Regions from separate parts of the Erwinia sp. GW821-FHT03D09 genome, predicted to be linked through region 2. Evidence: predicted binding sites of a transcription regulator. Region 2 holds the regulator's gene; the other holds the start of a gene.

Region 1 (7,478 bases), on a different contig from region 2:
AGCTGTGGAGCCAGCGCGGTGTAGGTGGTTTCGAAACGCACCTGGTCGTTACCTTTGCCGGTCGCACCGTGACACAGCGCATCTGCGCCCACTTTCAGCGCCAGCTCAACCTGGGCTTTAGCGATGATTGGACGCGCCATAGAAGTCCCCAGCAGGTAGGTGCCTTCATACAGAGCGCCGGTTTGCAGCACCGGATAAACGTATTCGCTGATGAACTCTTCACGCAGGTCAACCACATGGCACTCAGACGCACCGGACTGCAGCGCTTTCTGCTCAACGCCTTCCAGATCGCCACGTTCCTGGCCGATATCCGCCACGAAAGCGACCACTTCACAGCCGCCGTAGTTCTCTTTCAGCCATGGAATAATCGCAGAAGTATCCAGACCGCCGGAGTAAGCCAGTACGATTTTTTTGATGCTTTTGTCTTGCATGATGATTCCTTGAAAACGTTTCTAATTAAGCGAGGATACGGGTGCCAATGGACACGCCGCTAAATAAGGTTGGCAGCTGCTCGGCATGACGCCAGCTGGCGATGTCCACCGGGCGGCCCAGGGTACGGGCGGCATCCAGTGCGGCATTCACCTTGACGATCATTCCATCGGTAATCACACCGTCGGCGATCAGCTGCTCGGCTTTTTCAGCCGTCATCTCTTCAATTCGCTGCTTGTTGGCATCGAGGATACCGCTCACGTCGGAGAGCAGAATCAGATCGGCACCCAGCGTCGCGGCCAGCGCCGTCGCAGCCTGATCGGCATTGACGTTCATCAGCAGGCCATCCTGGGTAATGCCGATTGAGCTGACAACCGGCAGGAAACCTGCACCCAGCAGCGTATTAATCAGCACCGGTGAACCCGGGGTAGCCTGTCCCACATGACCAAGTTCTTCATCAAACTGAGCAACATTAACACTTCCGCCGTCACCCAGACACAGGCCAACGGCATCAATACCGTGTTTTTTCGACCAGGCTAGCAAAGTTTTGTTGGCGGTACCGGCCAGCGCACCGGTAATGATGTCTATCTGATCGGCAGGCGTAACGCGCAGGCCATTTTTCTTTTTCACCGGCAGGGACAGCTTGTTCATCAATTCATCTACCAGGCAGCCGCCACCGTGCACAATCAGCAGCTGACGCGAATGGGTTGCACGATAGCTCACCAGCGCATCGAACAGACGCTCCAGCGCCTCTTCACTATCCAGCAGCACACCACCCAGTTTGATAATTAACGGATTGGTCATCAGAGAGTAACTCGCTTTAAATATGTGACTACGTTGCAGAATGCGGTTATGTTCACTTTGGCTGTCCAAGCCAAATGGTGGAAAAATTATCGGTTTCCATCCGCTCGTCGTTAATGTATTTTTATTCACTATTAATGCATGAATATTGATACTATCCTAACCTAAGGACTGTCAACAGTGAAGACAACATTACCACCTTTTATTGAGATATACCGCCAGCTGATTGCTACGCCATCAATCAGCGCCACCGACAGCGCGCTCGATCAGAGCAATGAAACTTTAATCAATTTGCTTGCGGGCTGGTTCCGCGATATTGGCTTCACTGTTGAAGTTCAGCCCGTTCCTGGCACACGCAATAAATTCAATATGTTAGCGAAAAGTGGGCTCGGTGCTGGCGGACTGCTGCTGGCTGGTCATACTGACACCGTACCTTTCGACGACGGCCGCTGGACGCGTGACCCGTTTACACTGACCGAACATGACAACAAACTGTACGGACTGGGCACCGCCGACATGAAAGGCTTTTTCGCCTTCATCTTAGATACGCTGCGTGAAGTTGATGTGTCCGCGCTGAAAAAACCGCTGTATATCCTGGCAACGGCGGATGAAGAAACCACCATGGCCGGCGCCAAATTCTTCTCAGAAACCACCAGCCTGCGCCCTGACTGCGCGATCATCGGCGAGCCAACATCGCTGAAGCCGGTCCGCGCCCATAAAGGCCACATCTCCAACGTTATCCGTATTCAGGGCCAGTCCGGCCACTCCAGCGATCCGGCTCGCGGCGTTAACGCCATTGAGCTGATGCACGAGTCAATTACCCAGCTAATGGAGCTGCGTAACACGCTGAAAACGCGCTACAACCACAGCGGCTTCGCCATTCCTTACCCCACCATGAACCTGGGCCATATCAACGGCGGCGACGCGGCAAACCGCATCTGCGCCTGCTGCGAGCTGCATATGGATATCCGCCCGCTGCCGGGGCTGACGCTGAGCGATCTTGATGGGCTGCTGAATGAAGCGCTGGCGCCGGTGAGTGAGCGCTGGCCGGGCCGCCTGACCGTGGGTGAACTGCATCCGTCGATCCCAGGCTACGAGTGCCCGCGCGAACATCAGCTGGTGCAGGTGGTGGAAAAACTGCTCGGTACCGAAACCGAGGTGGTGAACTACTGTACCGAAGCGCCATTTATTCAGGAAATCTGCCCGACGCTGGTGTTAGGACCGGGTTCAATTAACCAGGCGCATCAGCCGGATGAATTTATCGATACGGCGTTTATTAAACCAACTCGCGAATTGATTACACAGGTTGTGCATCACTTTTGCTATCACTGAGGCGAAAAATGGGGCAATCGACTGCAAAAACAGCTGTTTGCCTCTGATTTCGATTATTCGGGACGATAAGAATAACTTATCTCGCTCCGGTGTAATTAAATTTCATAAATTCTCGTTATTTAGCGGCACGATCCGGCAAATTTAAGTCAATTGACGAATGGTTATTAACGTGGCTAGATAAAAGGCTGCGTTATACCCACAAGGGTGAAATAAAGTTACAAGTACAAGAAAGAGGGTGTCAGGGGTCATATGAACGAACAATATTCCGCAATGCGAAGTAATGTCAGTATGCTCGGCAAGCTGCTCGGGGATACCATCAAGGATGCACTGGGAGAGAACATTCTCGATCGGGTGGAAACTATCCGTAAGCTCTCTAAGTCATCACGTGCGGGAAATGATGCCCACCGTCAGGAGCTGTTATCAACGCTGCAAAATCTGTCCAACGATGAGCTGCTGCCTGTGGCGCGCGCTTTCAGTCAGTTCCTGAATCTGACCAACGTTGCCGAGCAATACCACACCATTTCGCCGAAGGGCGAAGGGGCGAACCATCCGGAAATGCTGGCGAAAACCTTTGAACGCCTGAAACAACAGCCGGACCTGACCGAAGCTAACATTCGCGAGGCGATTGAATCCCTGTCGCTGGAATTAGTTCTGACCGCTCACCCAACGGAAATCACCCGTCGTACGCTGATCCACAAACTGGTTGAGGTGAACAACTGCCTTAAGCAGCTGGATCACAACGATCTTTCTGACTATGACCGCGCGCAAATCATGCGCCGTCTGCGCCAGCTGGTTGCTCAGGCCTGGCACACTGATGAAATTCGCAAATACCGTCCGTCACCCATTGATGAAGCCAAATGGGGCTTTGCGGTGGTCGAGAACAGCCTGTGGGAAGGTGTACCTCACTTCCTGCGCGAGTTAAACGAGCAGGTTGAAGAGTCCTTCGGCTATACCCTGCCGGTTGATTTCGTTCCGGTACAGTTCACCTCCTGGATGGGCGGCGACCGCGACGGAAATCCCAACGTGACCGCTGATATTACCCGCCACGTGCTGCAGCTGAGCCGCTGGAAAGCCACCGACCTGTTCCTGCGCGATATCGCCGTGCTGATCTCAGAGCTGTCGATGTCCGAATGTACGCCGGAAGTGCGCGAGCTGTGCGGCAATCAGGAAGCGCAGGAGCCGTACCGCGAGATTATGAAAAATCTTCGCAGCCAGCTGACCAGCACCCAGGCTTACCTGGCGCGCCGCCTGAAAGGCGAGCGTTTACCGCGTCCGGCAGACCTGTTGATCTCCAACGATCAGCTGTGGGAACCGCTGCACACCTGCTACCAGTCACTGCAGGCCTGTGGGATGGGCATTATTGCCAACGGCCAGCTGCTGGACACCATGCGCCGCGTGAAGTGCTTCGGCGTTCCGCTGGTGCGCATCGATCTGCGCCAGGAAAGTACCCGCCACACCGAAGCTATCGCTGAAATCACCCGCTATCTGGGCCTTGGCGACTACGAAAGCTGGTCAGAATCCGACAAACAGGCCTTCCTGATCCGCGAGCTGAATTCCAAACGTCCGCTGCTGCCTCGCAACTGGGAGCCAAGCGCCGACACCAAAGAAGTGCTGGATACCTGCCGTGTAGCCGCCGATGTGCCGAAAGGTTCGATCGCCGCTTACGTTATTTCGATGGCGAAAACACCGTCCGACGTGCTGGCCGTCCACCTGCTGCTGAAAGAAGCCGGTATTTCTTACACCCTGCCGGTTGCTCCGCTGTTTGAAACCCTGGACGACCTGAATAACGCTAACGATGTGATGAGGCAGCTGCTGAATATCGACTGGTATCGCGGCATTATTCAGGGCAAACAGATGGTGATGATTGGTTATTCTGATTCCGCCAAAGATGCGGGTGTGATGGCCGCTAGCTGGGCACAGTACCAGGCTCAGGACGCACTGATCAAAACCTGTGAGAAAGCCGGGATTACCCTGACGCTGTTCCACGGACGCGGCGGCAGTATCGGCCGTGGCGGTGCCCCTGCGCACGCAGCCCTGCTGTCTCAGCCTCCGGGCAGCCTGAAAGGCGGCCTGCGCGTCACCGAACAGGGTGAGATGATCCGCTTTAAGTTTGGTCTGCCGGAAGTCACCATCAGCAGCCTGTCGCTGTATACCGGTGCGATCCTGGAAGCCAACCTGCAGCCACCACCGGAGCCAAAAGTCGAATGGCGCAGCATCATGGATCAGCTCTCCGATGTGTCCTGTAAAATGTATCGCGGCTACGTGCGCGAGCACGCTGACTTCGTCCCTTACTTCCGCTCGGCCACGCCGGAGCTGGAGCTGGGTAAACTGCCGCTGGGTTCACGTCCGGCCAAGCGTCGCCCGACCGGTGGCGTTGAGTCGCTGCGCGCCATTCCGTGGATCTTTGCCTGGACGCAGAACCGCCTGATGCTGCCAGCGTGGCTGGGTGCCGGAGCCGGACTGCAGCAGGCGATGGAAGAAGGCCACCAGGAACAGCTGGAAACCATGTGCCGCGACTGGCCGTTCTTCTCTACGCGCCTGGGCATGCTGGAGATGGTGTTCTCTAAAGCGGACCTCTGGCTGGCGGAGTACTACGATCAGCGTCTGGTGGAAGAGTCTCTGTGGCCGCTGGGCAAACAGCTGCGTGACCAGCTGGATTCCGATATCAAAGCGGTACTGACCATCGCTAACGACTCGCATCTGATGGCCGACCAGCCGTGGATTGCTGAATCTATCGCACTGCGTAACGTCTATACCGACCCGCTGAACGTGCTGCAGGCTGAACTGCTGCACCGCTCGCGCCAGCAGGAAGCTGATGGCGGTGAAGTCGATGCACGCGTGGAGCAGGCGCTGATGGTGACTATCGCCGGCGTGGCGGCAGGCATGCGTAACACCGGCTAAGTTGCAAGGGCGGGAGATCCCGCTCTGTTAATACTTCACAGGTATAAAACAGGACGCTGAGCGTCCTGTTTCAGAGTGCCGACTACCCCCACTTTTTAATGTGGGGTTCTTCTTTTTTAGCGATCACAAGCCGCGATCGCGATATTTTTCTGTAACCCCGTCATTTGAACATTCTACCCACTCAGGGCACCTTTCAGCTCTTCCCAGCTCGCTTTCAGCCACACATAAACACAATAAATCAGCACCATTTTATTCATACGGGAATATAAGCATGGTTAAATACAACGAAAAAAATAACAACGCCATCAAGTGTTATGATATATATTTCTTATTCCACACCTGCACCATTAGTAATGCCATGTTGAGTATTCATTACCTCTATAGCACCTTCACGGACTAAAGCGGTGCAAGAGCCTTTTATCTGAACTCCATTTCCACCGTATAAAAATAAATAATCTGGTAAAGAAATTAGTAAATTCTTATGTTGTTAAGATCCTATTCTTCTGGTCTTTCAGGTAGAATTTTAACAATGATGTATACTACAACCACACTAACAGCTATATATATAAATCGTTCATACCATGTTTCAAAGTGGAAGAACCAATAAATACATAAAAAAACTAAAATGCCACCAAGCAAGGAAACAGAGTATTCTAAGAAACTATGAAATACTTGCTTCCCCAATGATAATTTTTTAGTTTTATCATCTGCCATGATTAACCTCTTTTTCAACAAGGTCCAGAATCTGATTGAATGCCGCTTCTCCTTGTGTTCTTCTAACCCTTAACGCTTCAACAAAGGGGTGTAAAGCCGGTTCAACAAGGAAATAAAGGAAATCGTAGTTTCTTTGACGCAATGTGTAATATATTTCTGGATCGGCGCTTTGAAGCCGTTGGGATGTGTATATACTACGTTCAGCCATACCGCCAGCTAACAGAGTATTGCCGGCTATACCACCACGTAGAGCGACCATGAGAGAGCTTCTTTGAGCTATAGAAGTTGCTATTTTTTTTGATATTATAGAATTGGTAATAGCTCGCCCAACTACTGATGCCCCAATCTTAGCGTAGATACCATCCCTTTTTTTCTCTGGAACATATTGATTGAATTTATTCAATACTGTTTCAATCGTTCTGAAAAAATTTTCATTTTGAAGAATACCAAAACGAATAGCATTAATTAGTCTAATCCGTTCTGTTCCCCTATTGTATCTGGAGTCAGTATCTATATAACCATAGGCCAGATAACCCAAATCCTGGGGAACCGATAAAACACCGTGAAAAAATCCTACTGCTGTTTCAGGTGAGATAATGATCTGTACTATATATCTATGTAAGTACTCATGAAGATTCCATTCCTACCGTTTTATGTAGTCTAAAGGCAAACTGAGCGCAAACCAAACAAAAACAAGCAGTATATATTGATACAAACTATAATACTGTCTGTGGTGAAATCTTAACCCGGTTTACAGCGTATCAGGCCACGTTTGCATTCGCACCGGGGCGAACGCCCAGCGTATGACAGATGGCGTAGCTCATCTCTGCGCGGTTCAGCGTGTAGAAATGGAAGTCTTTCACCCCTTCACGGCTCAGGATCTTCACCATATCCATCGCAATATTGGCACCGACCATTTTGCGGGTTTCGGCATCATCATCCAGCCCTTCAAACATGCTGGTCATCCAGCCCGGTACACGCACGTTAGTCATGGTGGCAAAGCGCTGCAGCTGTTTGAAGTTAGATACCGGCAGAATACCCGGTACGATCTCAACATCAATTCCGGTTGACACACAGCGATCGCGGAAGCGCAGATAGCTTTCTACATCAAAGAAGAACTGAGTAATCGCCCGATTCGCACCGGCATCGATTTTACGTTTCAGGTTAATCAGGTCAGCCTGAGCACTTTTCGCTTCAGGATGCACTTCCGGATAGGCCGCAACGGAAATATCAAAATCACCCACCTCTTTCAGCAGCGCTACCAGGTCAGCCCCGTACATTTCAGGCTTGCCGCTGCCCGG
Region 2 (7,478 bases):
GGAAAGCGGCATGGTAGGCATTAATGAATGTGCAGTATCGACCGAACTGGCTCCCTTTGGCGGTGTAAAAGAATCAGGCCTGGGGCGTGAAGGGTCGGTGCTTGGCCTGGAGGAGTTCCTTGAGGTAAAAGCCCTGCATATCGGCGGACTGTAATCCGACGGGCGACGAGCGTCGTCCGGCAGTTTTTTCAGCGGAGCAGCCTTAATGAGAAAAGAGATTTTTGACTTTAATGTGATTGTCGATCGGGCGCATTTTTATCGTCAGTTCAGCGAGCGCTTCGCTCTTGAGCCACACGGTATTACCGATCTCGACAGTTTATGGGATGTGCTGATCGCGGCGAAGGTGCCGTTGCCGCTGGAAATTGAGTTTATTCATCTGGGAAGTGGACAGAAGCGCCGCTATGGTGCGCTGATCCTGCTATTTGACGAAGCTGAAGAGGAGCTGGAGGGCCAGCTCCTCTTCAATGTCAGATAAGTTTTTATCAAAAAGGGCCCCGGCGAACGGGGCCAAAGGGTTCGTCATAGGCGGCTATCAATGGATAGCCTCGACGAGGAATTACTTGTAAATCTCAGCGGTCACGTGCCAGTTGTCCTGATTGCGGGCTTCTACCACGCGATAGGCGCTGGCACCCTGCATATCTGCTTTCTGTGACAGCTGCTGGCGAATATCCGAAGGTACTCCGGCCACACCGCTTAACGTAATTGTCCCCGCAGATTGCAAGTTCTCTGCCTGTTGGCTATTGACCAGTTCGGCGGCAGAAGCGCCGAAACCAATCATTGACAGAAGGCTCAATGCAGCGATGGTTGTTTTGATTTTCATAGATTATCTCCCATTTGTAATCAACAACCTACGGGCTACAGCATAATGACCAGGTCGTCGATATCACCACCGGATGCCACGCATCCGGCACGATCAATTATTTGTACAGTTCAGCCGTAGCGTGATAGTTGCCATCGTTATGCGCTTCAATCACGCGATAAGAGGTTGCACCCTGCTGGTCAGCTTTATCTGACAACTGCTGGCGGATATCGCTTGGCGCCGCATCAATGCCGCTGACGCTGATGGTACCGACAGACTGCAGATTCTGTTGAGCAACCTGAGCGTTAGTCACCAGCTGTGCAGCACTGGCACCGAATGAAAGAACAGAAGCAAGACCTAACGCAGCGATAGTAAATGTAGTTTTCATGATATTGACTCCAGATAATGTTTTTTCGGTAACCGAAAGGACTAAAAAGCATTTATTATTCTTGGGGTTACCGTACTGATCGTATTGATGCTGAATGATTTTTTTAAATCGGCTTTATTTATAGATCTCAGCGGTAGCATGCCAGTTACCGTTCTGATAGCTCTCGATAACGCGGTAGGCACTGGCACCTTTCTCCGTCGCTTTGCTATCCAGCGCCTGGCGGATATCCATTGGCGAACCGGTGATGCCGCTTACGCTGACCACACCAATTGACTGGAGATTCTGCGCCTGAGTGGCATTAACAGATTCGGCGGCAAATGTGCTGAATGACAGAGTAGAGAGTACGCTTAGAGCGGCAATAGTAGTTTTAACGTTCATGATTTTATTCCTCGTCAACTGTTTTTATCTTTTTAGTTACTGTGATTCTCATCACGGAAACAAGTATAGATCTGATAACGGGAAATATTAATAGCAGGCTAATAATATTTTTCTGGAAATTATTGCAACTGTGTGCGGTTTTAATAACTAGTAGTTATAAAAGATGCTTATATTTTGCTCTGGCTTTGTTAAATTCACGTAAAAACATCAACCTGGATGAATTTAACTATTTGTGCGGTTATTTGCGGTCGATCACACAGGTGAAATAAATAGCACTCTGCCAGGCAGGCTGTTTTCTCGCGAAAATCCAGTGATATCTACTGATGAAGGGGAGAAGAGGGAGAAGCTGGCTCGAAGAGTGAAGTAAGAGCTGCCTTACGACAGCTCAAGAATGGCCCATGTAACAGGTGTTAGCATGAGGTTAAGCGGTTGGGTACCACAGAACTGCTTATAACTCTTTCCTTTAAAGCTCCTGCTCAAACAGGACCAGGATCGCATCATGCAGCTGTTTAACGGTGAAGGTGCGGGCAGGGGTAATAAAGATGGTATCGTCCCCGGCAATAGTCCCAAGGATACCTTCGGCTTTCCCCAGCGAGTCGAGCAGGCGGGCAATCAACTGAGCGGCTCCCGGGCTGGTATGGATCACCACCAAAGCATCATTGAAGTCTACATCCAACACCAGGTTTTTCAGCGGGCTGGTGGTGGTAGGAACGCCTAGCTCGGCCGGCAGGCAGTAGACCATCTCCATTTTCGCGTTGCGTGTTCGTACCGCGCCAAACTTTGTCAGCATCCGCGAGACTTTTGACTGATTGATGTTCTCGAAGCCTTCTTCCTGCAGCGCATTGACGATTTCGCCCTGCGAGCTGAATTTTTCTTCTTTCAGTAAGGCTTTAAACGCCTTAATCAGTTCTTCTTGCTTTGATGGGTTACGCATAGGTTACCGATAAAAAGGAGGTTAATAGGGGAACCCCAAGCGGGATAGTACATTATTATGCAATTAAATGAATTTTTATGCAAACTAAAATTATGGTGCGAGGTGATAGCCTGGCAGGGGGCTGAAGTTTAACAAACTTGGTACTGAAAAGAAATCTAACCCTCCGGTACTACTTTGTACAATAAGTGAACAATTTGTTATAAAATTGATGTTGTTCGGATAAGTGCTATAGGTGTAAGGTACGCCGGATCACGATGTCTGCATGTTGCAACGACTGGCGACCAGCGATAACAGGATGTAATGCGGGCATATCTTCAGCATTTGCTGCTTTTTAGTGCTTAAGCACGCAAAACAGTAAACCCGCTATCGTCATTATCCCGCAGGTCGTCTAAGGTCGTAAGCAGACGGATTTCCCGGCATAACATGCTCAAAATAATAAGGAGTTTAGGATGAAAGTTGCAGTTCTCGGTGCAGCGGGTGGTATCGGTCAGGCTCTGGCCCTCCTTCTGAAAACCCAGCTTCCGGCTGGTTCAGAACTCTCTCTCTATGATATCGCCCCCGTAACCCCGGGCGTTGCGGTAGACCTTAGCCATATCCCTACAGCAATCAAAATTGAAGGCTTCAGCGGTGAAGATGCGACCCCGGCTTTGCAGGGCGCTGATGTGGTTCTGATTTCCGCTGGCGTAGCGCGTAAACCGGGTATGGATCGTTCCGACCTGTTTAACGTCAATGCCGGCATTGTACGCAACCTGATTGAACAGGTTGCGGCTACCGCGCCGAAAGCGTTGATTGGCATCATTACTAACCCGGTTAATACCACGGTGGCCATTGCAGCAGAAGTGCTGAAAAAGGCCGGTGTGTATGACAAAAACAAACTGTTCGGCGTGACCACGCTGGATATTATCCGTGCCAACACCTTTGTGGCTGAGCTGAAGGGCAAGCAGCCGCAGGAGCTCAACGTTCCGGTCGTGGGCGGTCACTCTGGCGTTACCATCCTGCCTCTGCTGTCGCAGATTGAAGGCGTCAGCTTTACCGAGCAGGAAGCGGCGGATCTGACCAAACGCATTCAGAATGCCGGTACTGAGGTTGTTGAAGCGAAGGCGGGTGGCGGGTCAGCTACGCTCTCAATGGGTCAGGCTGCGGCACGCTTCGGGCTTTCTCTGGTTCGCGCGTTGAAAGGGGAAAGCGATGTTGTCGAATGCGCCTATGTTGAAGGCAGCGGCGAATACGCCCGTTTCTTCTCACAGCCGCTGCTGTTGGGGAAAAACGGTATCGTTGAACGTCGTCCGATTGGCAAACTGAGCGCGTTTGAACAGCAGTCGCTTGATCACATGCTGGACACGCTGAAAAAAGATATCGCTCTTGGCGAAGATTTTATTAAGTAAGTCCGCATTTTGCCCCGTCGTCCGACGGGGCAATGCAGCCAGTTTTCCGCTACTGGCTTTTGTTCTCTTCCGGGTATGCCTGCACCGTGACCGGTAGCGTCATCTTCTTATTGTTACGCAGGATCTCAACTTCAATCACCGTTCCAGGACGGATCTCCGCGACCTGGTCCATGGTTTCCATGGCGGAAACGGCGGGAACATTATTCACCCGCGTAATAACATCGTGGATCTGTAAGCCGGCTATCTGCGCCGGGCCGGTAGGGTTCATACCGGTTATGACAATGCCCTGTGGATGCTCCAGCGTGGTATTCTGGCCGGTAAAGCGTGGGATTTCTTCCCCGGTGATACCGATATACCCACGGATCACTCGCCCGTCACGGATCAGCTTGTCCATAACCTTGGTCGCCAGCCGTGTCGGAATAGCAAAGCCCAGCCCTTCCGGCGTTTCGCCATCGCTGCTCTTATCGAATGAAAGCGTGTTGATCCCCATCAGTTCACCCAGCGAGTTAATTAGCGCGCCGCCGGAGTTACCGCGGTTAATCGAGGCGTCCGTTTGCAGGAAGTCCTGATGGCGCGATAGGCTCAGCCCCACGCGGCCGGTTGCACTAATAATGCCCTGAGTGACCGTCTGGCCAATGTTATACGGGTTGCCAATCGCCATCACCAGATCGCCGATATGTGCGACGCGTTTTGGATTGATGGGAATAACCGGCAGATTAGATGCGGTAATTTTCAGTACGGCAAGGTCGGTCAGCGAATCTGAACCCACCAGCATTGCCTCAAAGTAACGGCCATCCTGCAGGCGCACGATAATCTGATTCGCATCGTTGATGACGTGCTTGTTTGTCATAATATAGCCGCGAGGGTCCATGATGACTCCGGAACCCAGGACATTAGAAGAATTGCTGGTGCTGCGATTATAAACGTAAACCACCGCCGGTGCTGCGCGCCGCACGGCGTCGTTGTAGCTGACCGGTTTCTGGTCGGCATTGTCGCCAGACTGGGACAGCAGATCGCCACCGAACTTAAGGCTCGGAACGGCTACCAGGAGAATACCCGCCACGATCAGGCCGAATATCACGGAACGTAAAAGTTTAAGAAACATAGTTTTAAGCGGTGAATGAATGAACTAAATGCAGGATAACATGAGTTGCGCGGACACAGTAGCCTGTGCCCGCGCAGGGGGCTACTGAAGCAGTAAATAGATGCTGTCGCTGCCGCGAAGAATATTCAGCGCCAGTAGCGGAGGTTTGGCCTCCAGCAGCTTGCGCAGCTCAGCCAGATTCTGAACCGGGGTTCGATTCAGGCTGACAATAACATCATCTTTCTGCAGGCCAGCGAGCGCCGCAGGGGTACCTTTCTCAACGTTATCCACCTTGACACCTTTAGTGCCATCCGCTGCCGCTCCGTCACTGAGCGTTGAGCCCTGAAGGGCCGGAGCCAGCTGTTCTGCACTCACGGTGTCCTGGCTGCTGTTATCCAGCTTAACGCTGACAGTCGCCGGCTTACCTTCATGCAGCAGGCCAACCTTCACCTCCTGTCCCGGTGCGGTGGTGCCGATTTTCACCCGCAGTTCAGCAAAATTATTTACCGGTTTGCCGTCCACGCTGATGATAATGTCGCCGGCTTTAATGCCCGCTTTCGCCGCTGCCGAACCTGCCAGCACTTCGTTAACAAAGGCTCCACGCTGCACATCAACGTTAAAGGCTTTGGCCATATCGGCAGTCATTTCCGTGCCTTTAATACCGAGCTGTCCACGTTTGACTTCGCCAAATTTAATCAGCTGCTGGGCCAGGTTCATCGCCATATTGCCCGGAATCGCGAAACCGATGCCGATGTTGCCGCCCGCCGAAGAGAGAATCGCGGTATTTAAGCCAATCAGCTCACCGTTCAGGTTAACCAGCGCACCGCCGGAGTTGCCGTGGTTAATCGCGGCGTCGGTCTGGATAAAGTTTTCCAGTCCTTCCAGATTGAGGCCGCTACGCCCCAGTGCGGAAACAATACCGGAGGTTGCCGTCTGGCCTAAACCAAACGGGTTACCGATGGCAACGGTAAAGTCACCGACTTTTAGCTGGTCCGAGTCGGCAATACTGACCTGGGTCAGCTTGGTGGCGCCATTTAGCTGAATAAGTGCCACGTCGGTTTGTTCATCGTCTCCAATCAGTTTGGCGACAAATTCACGCCCGTCGCTGAGCTGCACTTTAATCTTGTCTGCGCCGTTCACCACATGGTAGTTGGTCAGTACATAGCCTTTCGCCGCATCGATGATGACACCGGAGGCCAGGCCTTCAAAAGGCTGCTTAGGTCCGTCATCCTGCTCGCCGTCCTGGCCCAGAAAGCGTTTCAACTGTTCAGGGATCTGCTGGTCCTGTTTCTGCGAGCCTTCTACGTAGACGCTCACCACAGCAGGTAACACTTTTTCCAGCATAGGGGCCAGGCTGGGCAACGGTTGCCCTTCAACTTGCGAAGGGAGAGAAGCCAGGGCCGAAGGAGTCATCAGTGCCAGATTAAGGCCGAGACTGAATGCTAATGCGCTTAACAGAAATGACTTTTTTTTCATCGCTACGACGCTCTCGCTACCGGAGAAGTGATATGAATACCCTGCATATGCAGGTTCTGGGGTGTGACTGACAGCGATACTTGCAACGAAATGGGGTGCCAGGCACCCCATAAGAATGGCTTATTTTCCTGCAGGGCGTTCACCACGCAGCAGGCCGGAAGCGCTGTCCGGGTAGTCCCGTGGCATCTGAACCGGTGCCTGATCGTTATCCGCTTCTGACTCAGTTAGCTGATAAGCAAAGGGATTTTTCTCTCCCGGCAGGTTCGGTAACAGGTCGTTAGACCCTTTTGCCATATGTTGGTACAGCTGGCGATAATCGCGGGCCATATTGTCCAGCAGCTCAGCGCTGTGGGCAAAATGGTTGGTCAGCTCTTCATGGTATTCCGCCAGCTCCGCTTTGCTTTTTTCCAGTTCATACTGCAGCGAGCGCTGCTCACGCAGTTTCTTGTTACCAAAACGCATTGCAACCGCGCCGATAATAATCCCAACAACTAACCCAATGAGCGCGTATTCCCAGGTCATAATAACTCCCGTTTTGTCTTCGTTGTTCCGTAGGGTCTTTCCATTCACTATTAGCCACTATAACCGCTAATGTTATGGAAGTGGAATCCTGTGGTCGCTTCGCTTAGTGTAGAACGACTTTTTTTTCGACGATCAACCCCCCGGCACGGCCATTTTTTCAGGGAATGTGACTAAATTATGCAAAAGATGTCCCCTCTGGCGCTCTATGAGCAGGCGCTGGAAAACGGCGAGTATCAGCCTGATGAAGTACAGCGCGCAGCAATCACCCAGCTTGACGGTATATGGCAGGCGCTAAGCGGTTCCCATCCCGCTCCGGCTCAGAGCAGCGGTGGGCTGTTTGGCAAATTAAATAAGCTGTTGGGCAAAGGGAAAGCCGATCCTCAGCCCCCGGCGCGTGGCCTGTATATGTGGGGTGGCGTTGGGCGCGGAAAGACCTGGCTGATGGACATGTTTTTTCAGGCAATTCCTGGAAAACGCAAGCAGCGTCTGCATTTTCATCGTTTTATGCTGCG

The links. Region 2 encodes ArgR, which controls arginine synthesis, uptake and breakdown. Its sites were predicted from a motif close to ANTGAATAAAAATACANT; they were not measured.
Region 1: argE (acetylornithine deacetylase) is a predicted target of ArgR. The motif match lies at 1,346-1,363, and genes of this name have one in related genera.

The regions. Positions count from the first base shown of each region.
Region 1 covers NZ_JBWKUK010000015.1:119,853-127,330, reverse strand. Annotated here, with positions in the region: gene AC07U6_RS16120 (argininosuccinate synthase) at 1-431, opposite strand, end outside; gene argB (acetylglutamate kinase) at 457-1,233, opposite strand; gene argE (acetylornithine deacetylase) at 1,411-2,562, shown strand; gene ppc (phosphoenolpyruvate carboxylase) at 2,812-5,463, shown strand; gene AC07U6_RS16100 (hypothetical protein) at 5,959-6,177, opposite strand; gene AC07U6_RS16095 (hypothetical protein) at 6,167-6,787, opposite strand; gene metF (methylenetetrahydrofolate reductase) at 6,939-7,478, opposite strand, start outside.
Region 2 covers NZ_JBWKUK010000012.1:34,439-41,916, forward strand. Annotated here, with positions in the region: gene AC07U6_RS13550 (NAD-dependent succinate-semialdehyde dehydrogenase) at 1-154, shown strand, start outside; gene AC07U6_RS13555 (barstar family protein) at 206-475, shown strand; gene yhcN (peroxide/acid stress response protein YhcN) at 557-820, opposite strand; gene yhcN (peroxide/acid stress response protein YhcN) at 918-1,187, opposite strand; gene yhcN (peroxide/acid stress response protein YhcN) at 1,302-1,565, opposite strand; gene argR (transcriptional regulator ArgR) at 2,029-2,499, opposite strand; gene mdh (malate dehydrogenase) at 2,949-3,884, shown strand; gene degS (outer membrane-stress sensor serine endopeptidase DegS) at 3,934-4,989, opposite strand; gene degQ (serine endoprotease DegQ) at 5,071-6,444, opposite strand; gene zapG (Z-ring associated protein ZapG) at 6,565-6,966, opposite strand; gene zapE (cell division protein ZapE) at 7,144-7,478, shown strand, end outside.